2 regions of the Escherichia sp. HH091_1A genome follow, and region 2 is predicted to be linked to the other one. Evidence: riboswitches for the same ligand, from Rfam matches in the RefSeq annotation. Region 2 holds a riboswitch; the other holds the start of a gene.
The links. A riboswitch is a leader RNA that binds a small molecule or an ion and turns the genes downstream of it on or off. The one in region 2 is predicted to bind thiamine pyrophosphate.

Region 1 (7,842 bases), 640 kb from region 2:
GATGGCTGAAGCGGGTATTCCGCGCGGTACCGGAATGGGTTACGGCGGCTGCGGTGGTGGCGGTCATATGGGTATGGGCCACTGGTAAATCAGAACGTTTTCTCGTTGGGTTGCCAGCGACAGAAATCAGAGTTTGCCACTAACAGTAATTGCGAACCTTCGGGCGCTTCCAGCCATGCCACGCTGACATCAACAGAAGAGCGGCTCTGGCGGCGCTCGATATGCGCTATCGCCTGCGAATCTAAATCAGGTTTAATGGTTTGCCCTTCGCAGGTGGTCACGGTCTGTTCCATCGCATGCCAGCGCCCCTGGCGCAGCACGACTCTCCCCTGACGTAAGGCATCGCTAATCTGGCGGATCTGGTCAGCTCGATAACGGTATAAATCGATTTGGTCGTTAGAAAGCTGCTGCTTTTCCCCATCGGATTCACGTTGCATAAAGCTCAGATCGCCGCGATCGTCAAAACGCGCGCGAATGTTCACCGGCGGTTTGCTGTAAACATTGATATTGATGAGCGTGAGGTTATCGCCCTGCCAGCGATACTCTCGCGTCGTGGTATCGCCACTGCGCCACGGGCTAAACACAGCAAGCAGATGCACATTATCGCCACTGTCTTTTCGCCAGATACGTACCGCGCCCTGATCTTCAGCAAATCCACTGGCGGTAAAGGGAGGAAGTGAAGAGTTGTGGCTACAGGCAGTGAGAAACAGAGCGCCCGCCAGCATCAATGATCGATGCCAGAAAGACAAAAGGGGTGAAACCACCCCTTCGTTAAAACTGTTCACTGCCACGCAATCTTACTTAACTGCGTCTTTCAGTGCCTTGCCAGAAACAAATGCCGGCACGTTAGCTGCGGCAATTTTGATTTCTTTACCGGTCTGCGGGTTGCGGCCAGTACGCTCAGCGCGGTGGTTCACTTTGAAGGTACCGAAACCAACCAGTTGTACAGCATCGCCTTCTTTCAGAGACTCAGTAATTGCAGCCAGAGTGGACTCCAGAGCAGCTTTAGCCTGGGTTTTGGACAGTTCTGCTTTCTCTGCAATTACATCAATCAGTTGAGTCTTGTTCATAAGTTATCCTTACAATGTGTTTATCGCTTGCTAAGCATCGAGTGCGACGGAAATGCCAGAATAGCACTCTCCTGCATACACGCACCGATAGCCACTTTTTTTCGCCCCCCAAATGTAGACCAGACGGGGGGCGAAAGGGAAGACTCCAGGTACGACAAATCAGGCGTTAAATCACGTTTTCTGGTCTTATTGCTGAAAAATTATACCAATATTGCTCTCACCCGCCTCACGCAGGTCTGCCCTAAGGCCTTTTATCAGCTCGATATCGCGTTCTTCGCACTCAGCTAAAAGTCGGAATATTTCCCACTGAATGTCCCACTCTTGCTCTACAGCTGGGTTTTCTTTGAGCTCTTCATCGCTCATTTCACGGCCAGCCTGAGTCATTTCCAGCATCGCCACGGTCGTGATGGAGGTCTTACTCACTTCTACCGCGTGTTCGAGCGTTTCGCCACTCAAACGCGAATGGACCAGTTCACTTAACGCCACGCAGGCATCGATTGCCGGATAAACGCCGTACAGATCGAAATCGTCCGCTGAAGGAATCGCTTCTTCAAATTTCTCCAGTTGGCTATCGAAATTCACTTTTGCGTCTTTGACGGTCAGTGTTTCCCAGATGAGATCGAGAATGCGGCGGTAAATTTGCCCATCACCAAAACCGGTTTGCTGGCAGAACATGGCGTAATTGGGGTACATGCGTTCGCATAAGCAAGCCATGAAAGTGACGTGCTGCCAGCTTTCCAGGCGCTCCAGACGCAGATGAATTGGGTTTTGTAACATGTTGAGTTCTCAAATACGGAAATTATCCGCAGTTTACCTGAATTAGGGCTGATTTGCTGTATAGCGCACGAACGCCGGACGTTCCGAAGCCACCGCGTCTGCCCAGCGCGTTGGCTCCGGCAGACGATAGCCTTTCATGCAGCGTTGTACCCAGGCCAGCGCACTATCCATGCTGACACGATGGCCAGTTGCGATAAATAGCGGGTTACAGCGCGCTTTACTGCGCCAGACCCAGGCCAGCTGCTCGCCTTTATCCATCAACGGTGCCAGCGCGCCCGGTTCGCTGGAGAGCGGCTCGAATTTACCGCATAACCGCTTTTTCGCTACGCCAATGGTCGGTACGTCCACTAATAAGCCAAAATGGCTGGCGACGCCAAGACGGCGAGGATGCGAGATCCCGTGACCATCGACAAACACTAAATCCGGCTTTTGCGACAGCATCTCCCACGCTGCCAGCAGCGCAGGATATTCGCGGAAGGAGAGAAAACCTGGAATGTAAGGCATGGTAGTGGCGATGCGGGCCACTTTATACTCCACCAGCTCAAGCGAGGGGTATTTCAACAGCACCATCGCCGCTCGCGTCACTTCTCCGCCCTGCTCAAACCCGACATCGGCTCCGGCGATCAGATCCGGCGGATCTTTACCAAGTCGATCCTCACGGATCACAGAAGAAGCCAGTTCGATTTGTTGAGCGCGTAATGACGCGAGATCCATAATCACTCCTTAGCGGTGATATTGTTCAGACAAACGATGCACAGCCTCCACAAACACGCCAGCATGTTCTGGCGGCACATCCTGATGAATACCGTGACCAAGGTTAAAGACATGACCTTCGCCGTGACCGAAACCTGCAAGTATAGTCGCGACTTCTTCTTCAATGCGGGCAGGTGGCGCGTATAGCATCGACGGATCCATATTACCCTGCAGCGCGACTTTATTGCCCACGCGGCGGCGCGCATCGGCGATATCCGTTGTCCAGTCGAGGCCCAGCGCATCGCAACCCGTTTCCACCATAGCTTCCAGCCACTGTCCACCGCCTTTGGTAAACAGGGTGACCGGTACACGGCGACCGTCGTTTTCACGCAGTAAACCATCAACTATTTTATGCATGTAATAGAGCGAAAACTGTTGATAATCGCGCCCGGTGAGCACGCCGCCCCAGGTATCGAAGATCATCACGGCCTGAGCACCAGCTTTAATTTGCGCATTCAGATACAAAGTGACGCTTTTCGCCAGTTTATCGAGCAGAGCGTGCAGCGCCTGTGGATCGGCATACATCATCTTTTTGATCACGGTGAACGCTTTGCTGCTGCCACCTTCCACCATATAGGTCGCCAGCGTCCACGGGCTGCCGGAAAAACCAATCAGCGGCACTTCGCCTTTCAGTTCGCGGCGAATAGTACGCACCGCGTTCATCACATAACCCAGCTCATCTTCCGGGTCCGGAATTGGCAGTTTATCAACGTCAGCTTTGCAGGTGACTGGCGAGGTAAAACGCGGACCTTCTCCGGCTTCAAAATAGAGCCCTAACCCCATCGCGTCCGGCACGGTGAGGATATCGGAAAAGAGGATCGCCGCATCCAGCGGATAGCGACGCAGCGGTTGCAAAGTCACTTCGCACGCCAGCTCTGCATTTTTGCACAGCGACATAAAATCGCCCGCCTGGGCGCGCGTGACTTTATATTCCGGTAGATAGCGACCCGCCTGGCGCATCATCCATACTGGAGTGACATCAACGGGCTGGCGCAGCAGCGCCCGCAGATAACGATCGTTTTTGAGTTCGGTCATTTTGGCTGTTCCTTAGTGCGTCAGGCGGTCAGTGTATCATCACTCATACTCTGCCCGACACATCGCCACCGTATCTTCTATCAGACGGCGCGCCACGGTGCCGGGCGGCGGAAGTAACGGTAAATCATCGTAGCGATACCAGTTCGCCTCGAGCAGCTCTTTCGGATCAATCACGATGTCGCCGCTGTCATATTCCGCCATAAATGCGGTCATCAGCGACTGGGGAAACGGCCACGGCTGGGAAGTCACGTACCGCAAGTTTTTAACTTTAATTCCGCTCTCTTCCATCACTTCCCGCGCGACCGCCTGCTCGAGGGTTTCGCCCACTTCGACGAATCCGGCAAGTACCGTATGGACACCGTTACGATGGCGGGTATGCTGGGCGAGGAGGATCGAATCATCGCGACGGATGGCAACAATAATGCAGGGGGCGATTTGCGGGTAGTAACGCTCACGGCAATGGCTGCACAGCATCGCCCATTCGGTTTTGCTTGGATACATTTCATGCCCGCAGTAACCACAGTATTTATGCGATCGGTAAAACTCCGCCAGTTGCACGCCACGTCCGGCCAGTTGAAACAGCCCAACATCGAGATCAATGACCTGACGTACCGACCCCATATCGTGACGCCGCTGCTGTTGTACTAACCAAACAGGTTCCCCCTGCCATTCGCCGATTTGTAGTGCGCGCTGACCCACAAGATCGAAATTTGCCGCTTCGCCATATGGCAATTCTCCCTTCGGCAACCATAATTTTTGTTCATGGCTGACGACCCACCAGCCGTGATCTAATTTTTCAATTATACGATCCATAGCTCTTGCACTACCTTTGCATCACTGGCATGTTTAACATGGTTTTTACATTTCTCACTGAGCAGTTTTTGAATACAAACTTGCGGAGTCAATCATGCTTAACCAGCTCGATAACCTGACGGAGCGCGTCAGAGGAAGTAACAAACTGGTTGATCGCTGGCTACATGTACGTAAGCATCTGCTCGTGGCTTACTACAATCTGGTTGGCATTAAGCCTGGCAAAGAATCGTACATGAGGCTAAACGAAAAAGCCCTTGATGATTTTTGTCAGAGCCTGGTCGATTACTTGTCTGCCGGACATTTCAGTATTTATGAGCGCATTCTTCATAAACTGGAAGGCAATGGGCAACTCGCACGCGCCGCGAAGATTTGGCCACAACTCGAAGCCAATACCCAACAGATTATGGATTACTACGATTCCAGCCTGGAAACCGCTATCGATCATGATAATTACCTTGAGTTTCAACAGGTTTTATCTGACATCGGCGAGGCCCTGGAAGCGCGCTTTGTGCTGGAAGATAAGCTGATTCTGCTGGTGCTTGACGCCGCCCGCGTCAAACATCCTGCTTGAGTTCTGCGCTGTTAACGCGTAATTTACATTCAACGCCCCGTTTGCGGGGCTAATTTCTTGTCGGAGTGCCTTAACTGGCTGAGACCGTTTATTCGGGATCCGCGGAACCTGATCAGGCTAATACCTGCGAAGGGAACAAGAGTTAATCTGCTATCGCATCGCCTTTGCGGCGATCGTCTCTTGCTTCATCCGTCGTCTGACAAGCCACGTCCTTAACTTTTTGGAATGAGCTATGTCTGCAACAAAACTGACCCGCCGCGAACAACGCGCCCAGGCCCAACATTTTATCGACACCCTGGAAGGCACCGCCTTTCCGAACTCAAAACGCATTTACATCACTGGCACACAACCCGGCGTGCGCGTGCCGATGCGTGAGATCCAGCTTAGCCCGACGCTAATCGGCGGTAGCAAAGAACAGCCGCAGTACGAAGAAAACGAAGCGATTCCGGTCTACGACACCTCCGGTCCGTATGGCGATCCACAGATCGCCATTAACGTGCAGCAAGGACTGGCAAAACTGCGCCAGCCGTGGATCGATGCGCGCGGCGATACCGAAGAACTTACCGTGCGCAGTTCCGATTACACTAAAGCGCGACTAGCAGATGATGGCCTCGACGAGCTACGTTTTAGCGGCGTATTAACCCCAAAGCGCGCCAAAGCAGGACGCCGCGTCACCCAACTGCACTACGCCCGCCGGGGCATCATCACGCCCGAAATGGAATTCATCGCCATTCGCGAGAATATGGGTCGCGAGCGCATACGTAGCGAAGTTTTGCGCCACCAGCATCCGGGAATGAGCTTTGGCGCACGTCTGCCGGAAAATATCACTGCGGAATTTGTCCGTGATGAAGTTGCTGCCGGACGTGCGATTATCCCGGCCAACATTAATCATCCGGAATCGGAGCCAATGATTATTGGCCGTAACTTCCTGGTAAAAGTTAACGCCAATATCGGCAACTCGGCGGTCACCTCTTCCATCGAAGAAGAAGTGGAAAAGCTGGTATGGTCTACGCGCTGGGGGGCGGATACAGTGATGGATCTTTCCACCGGTCGCTATATTCACGAAACTCGCGAATGGATTTTGCGTAACAGCCCGGTACCGATTGGTACAGTGCCGATCTACCAGGCGCTGGAGAAGGTTAATGGGATCGCTGAAGATCTTACCTGGGAAGCGTTCCGCGACACGCTGCTGGAACAAGCCGAGCAAGGTGTGGATTACTTCACTATCCATGCGGGCGTACTGCTGCGCTATGTGCCGATGACCGCGAAACGCCTGACTGGTATCGTCTCTCGCGGCGGTTCGATTATGGCGAAATGGTGCCTCTCCCATCATCAGGAAAATTTCCTCTATCAACACTTCCGCGAAATTTGTGAAATCTGTGCCGCTTATGACGTTTCGTTGTCGCTGGGCGACGGCCTGCGCCCTGGTTCTATACAGGACGCCAACGATGAAGCGCAGTTTGCCGAGCTACATACGCTGGGCGAACTGACCAAAATCGCCTGGGAATATGACGTGCAGGTGATGATTGAAGGTCCAGGCCACGTGCCGATGCAGATGATCCGCCGCAATATGACCGAGGAGTTAGAGCACTGCCACGAAGCACCGTTCTATACCCTCGGGCCGCTAACTACTGATATTGCGCCGGGTTATGACCACTTCACATCGGGGATTGGCGCGGCGATGATTGGCTGGTTTGGCTGCGCGATGCTCTGTTACGTAACGCCAAAAGAGCATCTGGGTCTGCCTAATAAAGAAGATGTTAAGCAGGGGCTTATCACCTATAAGATTGCCGCCCACGCCGCCGACCTGGCGAAAGGGCATCCGGGCGCGCAAATTCGCGATAACGCCATGTCGAAAGCCCGCTTCGAATTTCGCTGGGAAGACCAGTTTAATCTGGCCCTCGACCCGTTTACCGCCCGCGCTTATCACGATGAAACCCTGCCACAAGAGTCCGGTAAAGTCGCCCATTTTTGCTCCATGTGTGGGCCGAAATTCTGCTCGATGAAAATCAGCCAGGAAGTGCGTGACTATGCCGCCGCGCAAACCATTGAAGTGGGAATGGCGGATATGTCGGAGAACTTCCGTGCCAGTGGTGGAGAAATCTACCTGCGTAAGGAGGAAGCGTGATGTATCAGCCTGATTTTCCTCACGTACCTTTTCGTTTAGGACTGTACCCGGTAGTGGACAGCGTACAGTGGATCGAACGTCTGTTGGATGCAGGCGTGCGTACTCTCCAGCTGCGCATCAAAGATCGGCGCGATGAAGAGGTGGAAGCCGATGTCGTAGCAGCAATTGCGCTGGGCCGCCGCTATAACGCACGGCTGTTTATCAACGATTACTGGCAGCTGGCGATTAAGCATCAGGCGTATGGCGTCCATTTGGGGCAGGAAGATTTGCAATCTACCGATCTCAATGCCATCCGCGCGGCAGGCCTGCGGCTGGGCGTTTCGACACATGATGATATGGAGATCGACGTCGCGTTGGCAGCACGTCCTTCTTATATCGCGCTAGGACATGTGTTCCCGACGCAAACCAAACAGATGCCTTCTGCACCGCAGGGGCTGGAACAGCTGGCACGGCATGTTGAGCGCCTGGCGGATTATCCCACCGTGGCGATTGGCGGTATCAGTCTGCCGCGCGCGCCTGCGGTGATAGCAACGGGTGTCGGCAGTATCGCCGTTGTCAGCGCCATTACTCAAGCCGCAGACTGGCGTTTGGCAACAGCACAGTTGCTGGAAATTGCAGGAGTTGGCGATGAATGACCGTGACTTTATGCGTTATAGCCGCCAAATCCTGCTCGACGATATCGCTCTTGACGGGCA
Region 2 (7,842 bases):
GACCGATTACGGTTTTAAGGTGGTGATTGCGCCGAGTTTTGCTGACATCTTCTACGGCAATAGCTTTAACAACCAGCTGCTGCCGGTGAAATTAAGCGATGCAGAAGTGGATGAGCTGTTTGCGCTGGTGAAAGCCAATCCGGGGATTCATTTTGATGTAGACCTGGAAGCGCAAGAGGTGAAAGCGGGTGAGAAAACTTATCGCTTTGCCATTGATGCCTTCCGCCGCCACTGCATGATGAACGGTCTGGACAGCATCGGCCTGACCCTGCAGCACGACGACGCTATTGCGTCTTATGAAGAGAAGCAACCGGCATTTATGCGTTAGTTTGTAAACCGTCCGGCACTCAATCGCCAAAAAGAAAAAAGCCAGCAGATAATCACTGCTGGCGTGGCGATTAACACCAATACTCAGTCACACATGATGTCCGCAAATCAGTAGTCAGAATGACTCCCCTCCCACTGCATCAGCTCTTCAAGCATGGTTAATCGTTGTGGGACGCTTAACCAACGCAACCAGCACAACTTCGCTGTCGCGGTAAAATAGTGCTGATAAAACTGACGCATGGGGCACCTCCTTGCTTCATCGTTAGGAATTATTGACTTAATATAGGGAAAATAAAATTGCTGTCTTTTGCGCAGGAGTTCCCCTTTTATGCCATCCGCTCGTCTGCAACAACAGTTCATCCGCCTGTGGCAATGCTGCGAGGGTAAATCGCAGGACACAACGCTCAACGAACTAGCGGAGTTATTGAGCTGCTCCCGTCGTCATATGCGCACCCTGCTCAATACCATGCAGGATCGCGGCTGGCTGACGTGGGAAGCGGAGGTCGGGCGCGGTAAACGCTCACGTTTAACATTCCTCTATACCGGGCTGGCGCTTCAGCAACAGCGGGCGGAAGACTTACTGGAGCAGGATCGTATCGATCAGTTGGTGCAACTGGTTGGCGACAAAGCGGCTGTGCGGCAAATGCTGGTTTCTCATCTGGGGCGTACCTTCCGTCAGGGGCGGCACATCCTGCGCGTGCTCTACTATCGTCCGTTGCGCAATCTGCTGCCCGGCAGTGCATTGCGCCGTTCCGAAACCCATATCGCCCGGCAAATCTTCAGTTCGCTAACGCGCATAAATGAGGAAAATGGGGAACTGGAAGCAGACATCGCCCACCACTGGCAGCAAATATCACCGCTTCACTGGCGCTTCTTTTTGCGTCCAGGAGTCCATTTTCATCATGGTCGTGAACTGGAAATGGACGATGTGATCGCCTCTTTAAAACGAATCAATACGCTGCCGCTCTATTCGCATATTGCGGACATTGTGTCGCCGACGCCCTGGACGCTGGATATCCATCTCACGCAACCGGACCGCTGGTTACCGTTACTGCTGGGGCAAGTTCCGGCGATGATCCTGCCACGAGAATGGGAAACCCTCAGTAACTTTGCCAGCCATCCCATCGGCACCGGTCCGTATGCGGTGATCCGCAACAGCACCAATCAACTGAAAATTCAGGCATTCGATGACTTCTTCGGTTACCGGGCATTAATCGACGAAGTTAACGTCTGGGTTCTGCCGGAAATTGCCGACGAGCCAGCCGGAGGGCTGATGCTAAAAGGGCCGCAAGGCGAGGAAAAAGAGATTGAAAGTCGGCTGGAGGAAGGTTGCTACTATTTACTGTTCGACAGCCGCACCCACCGTGGGGCGAATCAGCAAGTCAGGGACTGGGTAAGTTATGTGCTTTCTCCAACTAATCTGGTCTATTTCGCCGAGGAACAATACCAGCAACTCTGGTTTCCGGCTTATGGACTGCTCCCCCGCTGGCATCATGCCCACCCGGCGCAGTGCGAAAAACCTGCCGGGCTGGAAAGCCTCACCCTGACCTTTTATCAGGATCATATTGAGCATCGGGTGATTGCCAGGATCATGCAGCAGATTCTGGCAAGTCATCAGGTCACACTTGAAATTAAAGAGATCAGCTATGATCAGTGGCACGAAGGAGAGATCGAGAGCGATATCTGGCTTAACAGCGCCAACTTTACGCTGCCGCTGGATTTTTCGCTGTTCGCACATTTGTGCGAAGTGCCGCTGCTACAATACTGTATTCCGATCGACTGGCAAGCCGACGCCGCCCGCTGGCGCAATGGCGAAATGAACCTGGCGAACTGGTGCCAGCAACTGGTCGCCAGTAAAGCAATGGTGCCACTTATCCACCACTGGCTGATCATTCAGGGGCAACGCAGTATGCGCGGTCTGCGTATGAACACCCTTGGCTGGTTCGATTTTAAATCCGCGTGGTTTGCGCCGCCGGATCCATGATTGCTGGTTGATAACAAAATCACTACACTAACGCCGTTCTCAACGGGGTGCCACGCTGCCGCGTGCGCTGAGAAAATACCCGTCGAACCTGATCCGGATAACGCCGGCGAAGGGATTTGAGGCTCCTTCTCAAGTCCTTTGCCACTCTTCTTTGAGGTGCAAAGTGTTAAATAAATATCTTCCCCTGCTGTTGCTCTGTACAGCACCAGCTTTCGCTAAACCCGTTCTGACTGTTTATACCTACGACTCCTTCGCCGCCGACTGGGGGCCAGGTCCGGTGGTGAAAAAAGCCTTTGAAGCCGACTGTAATTGCGAACTGAAACTGGTGGCGCTGGAAGATGGCGTTTCGCTTCTCAACCGTCTGCGGATGGAAGGCAAAAACAGTAAAGCCGATGTGGTGCTGGGGCTGGATAACAATCTGTTAGATGCCGCCAGCAAAACCGGGCTGTTTGCTAAAAGCGGTGTGGCAGCGGATGCCGTTAACGTTCCCGGCGGCTGGAATAATGACACTTTCGTCCCGTTTGATTACGGCTATTTCGCCTTCGTCTATGACAAGAACAAACTGAAAAATCCGCCGCAAAGCCTGAAAGAATTGGTTGAAAGCGATCAAAACTGGCGGGTGATTTATCAGGATCCGCGCACCAGCACGCCGGGGCTGGGTCTGCTGTTGTGGATGCAAAAAGTCTATGGCGATGACGCCCCACAAGCCTGGCAGAAACTGGCGAAGAAAACGGTCACGGTCACCAAAGGCTGGAGCGAAGCCTACGGCCTGTTTTTAAAAGGCGAAAGCGATCTGGTACTGAGTTACACCACTTCTCCGGCTTATCACATTCTCGAAGAGAAGAAAGATAACTACGCCGCCGCGAACTTCAGCGAAGGTCACTATTTGCAAGTGGAAGTCGCCGCCCGCACCGCTGCCAGTAAACAGCCGGAGCTGGCGCAAAAATTCCTCCAGTTTATGGTTTCTCCGGCTTTTCAGAATGCGATCCCAACCGGCAACTGGATGTATCCGGTGGCAAACGTCACGCTGCCTGCCGGTTTTGAAAAATTGACCAAACCGGCAACCACGCTGGAGTTCACGCCAGCCGAGGTGGCGGCACAACGTCAGGCATGGATTAGCGAATGGCAACGCGCCGTCAGCCGTTAATTCCCGGCTGGTTAATTCCAGGCGTAAGCGCCGCTACGCTTGTGGTGGCGGTTGCACTGGCGGCATTTCTCGCCCTGTGGTGGAACGCGCCGCAGGGTGACTGGATGGCAATCTGGCAGGACAGCTACCTGTGGCATGTGGTGCGCTTCTCCTTCTGGCAGGCGTTTCTCTCGGCGCTGCTCTCTGTCGTACCCGCGATATTCCTCGCCCGCGCGCTCTATCGCAGGCGCTTTCCGGGTCGGCTGGCGCTGTTGCGTCTGTGCGCAATGACCTTGATCCTCCCGGTGCTGGTTGCTGTTTTCGGCATTCTTAGCGTCTATGGTCGCCAGGGCTGGCTGGCATCACTCTGCCAATCGCTCGGTCTGGAGTGGACCTTTTCGCCCTACGGCCTGCAAGGTATTTTGCTGGCGCACGTATTTTTTAATCTGCCGATGGCGAGCCGCTTATTACTCCAGGCACTGGAAAACATTCCCGGCGAACAACGTCAGCTTGCCGCCCAGCTTGGGATGCGCGGCTGGCATTTTTTCCGCTTCGTCGAATGGCCGTGGTTACGGCGTCAAATCCCGCCGGTTGCCGCGCTTATCTTTATGCTCTGTTTCGCCAGCTTCGCCACCGTGCTATCGCTGGGCGGCGGTCCGCAGGCGACCACTATCGAGCTGGCAATCTATCAGGCGCTGAGTTACGACTACGATCCCGCCCGCGCGGCGATGCTGGCGCTGATCCAGATGGTGTGTTGCCTTGGGCTGGTGCTGTTGAGTCAGCGACTAAGTAAGGCCATTGCGCCCGGCACCACGCTGCTGCAAGGCTGGCGCGACCCGGACGATCGTCTGCATAGCCGCATTTGCGACACGGTGTTAATTGTGCTGGCGCTGTTGCTGTTGCTGCCACCGTTACTGGCGGTGATTGTCGATGGGGTAAATCGCCAGTTGCCGGAAGTGCTGGCGCAGCCGGTGCTGTGGCAGGCGCTGTGGACCTCGTTGCGTATTGCGCTGGCGGCAGGCGTATTATGCGTGGTGCTGACCATGATGCTGCTATGGAGCAGTCGCGAATTGCGGGCACGGCAAAAAATGCTGGCGGGTCAGGCGCTGGAGATGAGCGGAATGCTGATCCTCGCCATGCCGGGGATTGTGCTGGCAACGGGCTTCTTTTTACTGCTCAACAACACCATCGGCCTGCCACAATCTGCTTACGGCATCGTGATTTTCACCAATGCGTTAATGGCCATCCCTTATGCGCTGAAAGTGCTGGAAAACCCGATGCGCGATATCACTGCCCGCTATAGCATGCTTTGTCAGTCGCTGGGCATTGAAGGCTGGTCGCGCTTAAAAGTGGTGGAGCTGCGCGCCCTGAAACGTCCGCTGGCGCAGGCGCTGGCCTTTGCGTGTGTGCTGTCGATTGGTGATTTTGGCGTGGTGGCGTTGTTCGGTAACGATGATTTCCGCACCCTGCCGTTTTATCTCTACCAGCAAATTGGCTCCTATCGCAGCCAGGACGGCGCGGTGACCGCGTTAATTCTGCTGCTACTCTGTTTTCTGCTGTTTACTGTGATTGAAAAACTACCGGGGCGAAATGTTAAAACTGACTGATATCACCTGGCTTTATCACCATTTGCCGATGCGTTTTAGCTTAACGGTGGAACGCGGCGAGCAGGTGGCGATCCTCGGGCCAAGCGGCGCGGGTAAAAGTACCCTGCTGAATTTGATCGCCGGTTTTCTGACGCCAGCCAGCGGTTCGCTGACTATCGATGGTATTGATCACACCACTACGCCGCCGTCACGCCGTCCGGTATCGATGCTGTTTCAGGAGAACAACCTGTTCAGTCACCTGACGGTCGCGCAGAACATCGGGCTGGGGCTAAATCCGGGCTTGAAACTGAACGCGGCGCAGCAGGAGAAAATGCATGCTATCGCCCGCCAGATGGGGATTGATAATTTAATGGCGCGATTACCGGGCGAGCTTTCTGGCGGTCAGCGACAGCGCGTGGCGTTAGCGCGTTGTCTGGTGCGCGAACAGCCGATTTTATTGCTCGATGAACCGTTCTCTGCGCTCGATCCGGCGTTACGTCAGGAGATGCTGACGCTGGTGAGCACGAGCTGCCAGCAGCAAAAAATGACGCTATTGATGGTGTCGCACAGTGTGGAAGATGCGGCGCGGATCGCCACACGCTCGGTGGTGGTCGCTGACGGGCGCATCGCCTGGCAGGGTAAGACTGAAGAATTGTTGAGCGGTAAGGCGAGTGCTTCGGCAATATTGGGGATTACGGGTTAGTATGCACTGTCGGATGCGGCGTGAACGCCTTATCCGACCTACGGACAGTGCGTTTTGTAGGCCTGATAAGACGCGGCAAGCGTCGCATCAGGCAACCCGCACAGACTATCCCCTAAACCCCAACCACTTTCCGCAAAATATCGATATATACCGGCATCAACGGGTGGCGAATTAACACTACCAGCGCCACTACACCGACGGCAGAAATCAACGGTGTCAACCACAACAAATGACCGCGCGACAAATAATGACTTAAACGATCAGTTACCTTGCCGCTGCGCCATAACCGCCAACACAGCCAGCCGCCAACCCACAAAAACACCGCTGTTGCCAGCAGCAACCACTTAAATTCACCGCTCTGCATCCCGGCAGGAATATCAATCGCCGCGCCTGCCAGAATCCCCGGCAGGAAGTAAAACGGAGGCCATAACAGGCAGCCGATAATATTTGGCGTAATAAATTTCGCCACCGGGAGATCCAACATTCCCGCCACCATTGGCACCAGCGGACGCGTCGGGCCGACAAAACGACCGACCAGAATGGTAAACATGCTGTGTTGATGCAACGCATGTTCAGTTTTATCGAGTAATGCTTTGTTCTTCTTCAGAAATGACCAGCGATGCAACGGCTTTTTAAAACGCCAGCCCAGCCAGAAGGAGATCCAGTCGCCCAGCAGGCAACCGACGATCCCTGCCAGCCAGGCGTGCCAGAAACTTAACTCGCCACTGCCAATCAGCGCCCCCAGTCCCGCCATTAGCACCGTACCGGGTAAAATCAAACCGACCAGCGCCAGCGACTCCAGAAAGGCCACCAACACCACCGCCATCAATGAATACACGGTGGATTGGGTAATAAAGTGTTCCAGCAATGCTTGCATAATGTGCCTGTCAAATGGACGAAGCAGGGATTCTGCAAACCCTATGCTACTCCGTCAAGCCGTCAATTGTCTGATTCGTTACCAATTATGACAACTTGACGGCTACATCATTCACTTTTTCTTCACAACCGGCACGGAACTCGCTCGGACTGGCCCCGGTGCATTTTTTAAATACCCGCGAGAAATAGAGTTGATCGTCAAAGCCAACATTGCGACCGACAGTGGCGATAGGCATCCGTGTGGTGCTCAAAAGCAGCTTCGCCTGGCTGATGCGTTGGTCCTCGCGCCAGCTTAAGACGCTAATTCCTAACTGCTGGCGGAACAGATGTGACAGACGCGACGGCGACAGGCAAACATGCTGTGCGACGCTGGCGATATCAAAATTGCTGTCTGCCAGGTGATCGCTGATGTACTGACAAGCCTCGCGTACCCGATTATCCATCGGTGGATGGAGCGACTCGTTAATTGCTTCCATGCGCCGCAGTAACAATTGCTCAAGCAGATTTATCGCCAGCAGCTCCGAATAGCGCCCTTCCCCTTGCCCGGCGTTAATGATTTGCCCAAACAGGTCGCTGAAATGCGGCTGGTGCGCTTCATCCGGGCGAAAGAAACCGGTATTGGCAAATATCGACGGCCAGTTAAGCCATTCATGCCAGTAGGCGCGCGGACGAAAGTAAACCCACTGGTGATACCATTCGCGAGCCTCCGGATGACGACCGTAGTGATGAATCTCTCCTGGCGGGAACAGCAAAATATCACCCGGTCGGCAGACAAATTCTCGTCCCTGATTTTTCACCACCCCCTGGCCGCGTATGGTGAGATTGAGAATATAACCCTTCATTCCCAGTGGTCGGTCGATAAAAAAATCGAGATATCCGTTGGCCTCAATCGGCGTTAAACCCGCCACCAGATGGGCGTTAAACGAGTATCCCGGCAGCAGGGGATCATTTTGCGCTTCAGCCATACTTTTCATACTCCCGCCATTCAGAGAAGAAACCAATTGTCCATATTGCATTAGACATTGCCGTCACTGCGTCTTTTACTGGCTCTTCTCGCTAATCCAACCGGTAACCCCGCTTATTAAAAGCATTCTGTAACAAAGCGGGACCAAAGCCATGACAAAAACGCGTAACAAAAGTGTCTATAATCACGGCAGAAAAGTCCACATTGATTATTTGCACGGCGTCACACTTTGCTATGCCATAGCATTTTTATCCATAAGATTAGCGGATCCTACCT

Region 1: linked by a shared signal. The riboswitch ahead of thiC (phosphomethylpyrimidine synthase ThiC) and the one ahead of thiB (thiamine ABC transporter substrate binding subunit) in region 2 are both predicted to bind thiamine pyrophosphate.

Annotation. Positions count from the first base shown of each region.
Region 1 is NZ_AP025747.1:4,890,900-4,898,741, reverse strand. Features, by position in the region: gene zraP (zinc resistance sensor/chaperone ZraP) at 1-88, shown strand, start outside; gene QUF14_RS24295 (DUF1481 domain-containing protein) at 90-785, opposite strand; gene hupA (nucleoid-associated protein HU-alpha) at 798-1,070, opposite strand; gene QUF14_RS24285 (YjaG family protein) at 1,257-1,847, opposite strand; gene nfi (deoxyribonuclease V) at 1,890-2,561, opposite strand; gene hemE (uroporphyrinogen decarboxylase) at 2,571-3,635, opposite strand; gene nudC (NAD(+) diphosphatase) at 3,675-4,448, opposite strand; gene rsd (sigma D regulator) at 4,543-5,019, shown strand; TPP riboswitch at 5,071-5,171, shown strand; gene thiC (phosphomethylpyrimidine synthase ThiC) at 5,252-7,147, shown strand; gene thiE (thiamine phosphate synthase) at 7,147-7,782, shown strand; gene thiF (thiazole biosynthesis adenylyltransferase ThiF) at 7,775-7,842, shown strand, end outside.
Region 2 is NZ_AP025747.1:77,818-85,659, reverse strand. Features, by position in the region: gene leuD (3-isopropylmalate dehydratase small subunit) at 1-328, shown strand, start outside; gene sgrT (glucose uptake inhibitor SgrT) at 436-567, opposite strand; gene sgrR (DNA-binding transcriptional regulator SgrR) at 656-2,311, shown strand; TPP riboswitch at 2,345-2,444, shown strand; gene thiB (thiamine ABC transporter substrate binding subunit) at 2,475-3,458, shown strand; gene thiP (thiamine/thiamine pyrophosphate ABC transporter permease ThiP) at 3,434-5,044, shown strand; gene thiQ (thiamine ABC transporter ATP-binding protein ThiQ) at 5,028-5,726, shown strand; gene QUF14_RS00350 (DedA family protein) at 5,839-6,603, opposite strand; gene araC (arabinose operon transcriptional regulator AraC) at 6,689-7,567, opposite strand.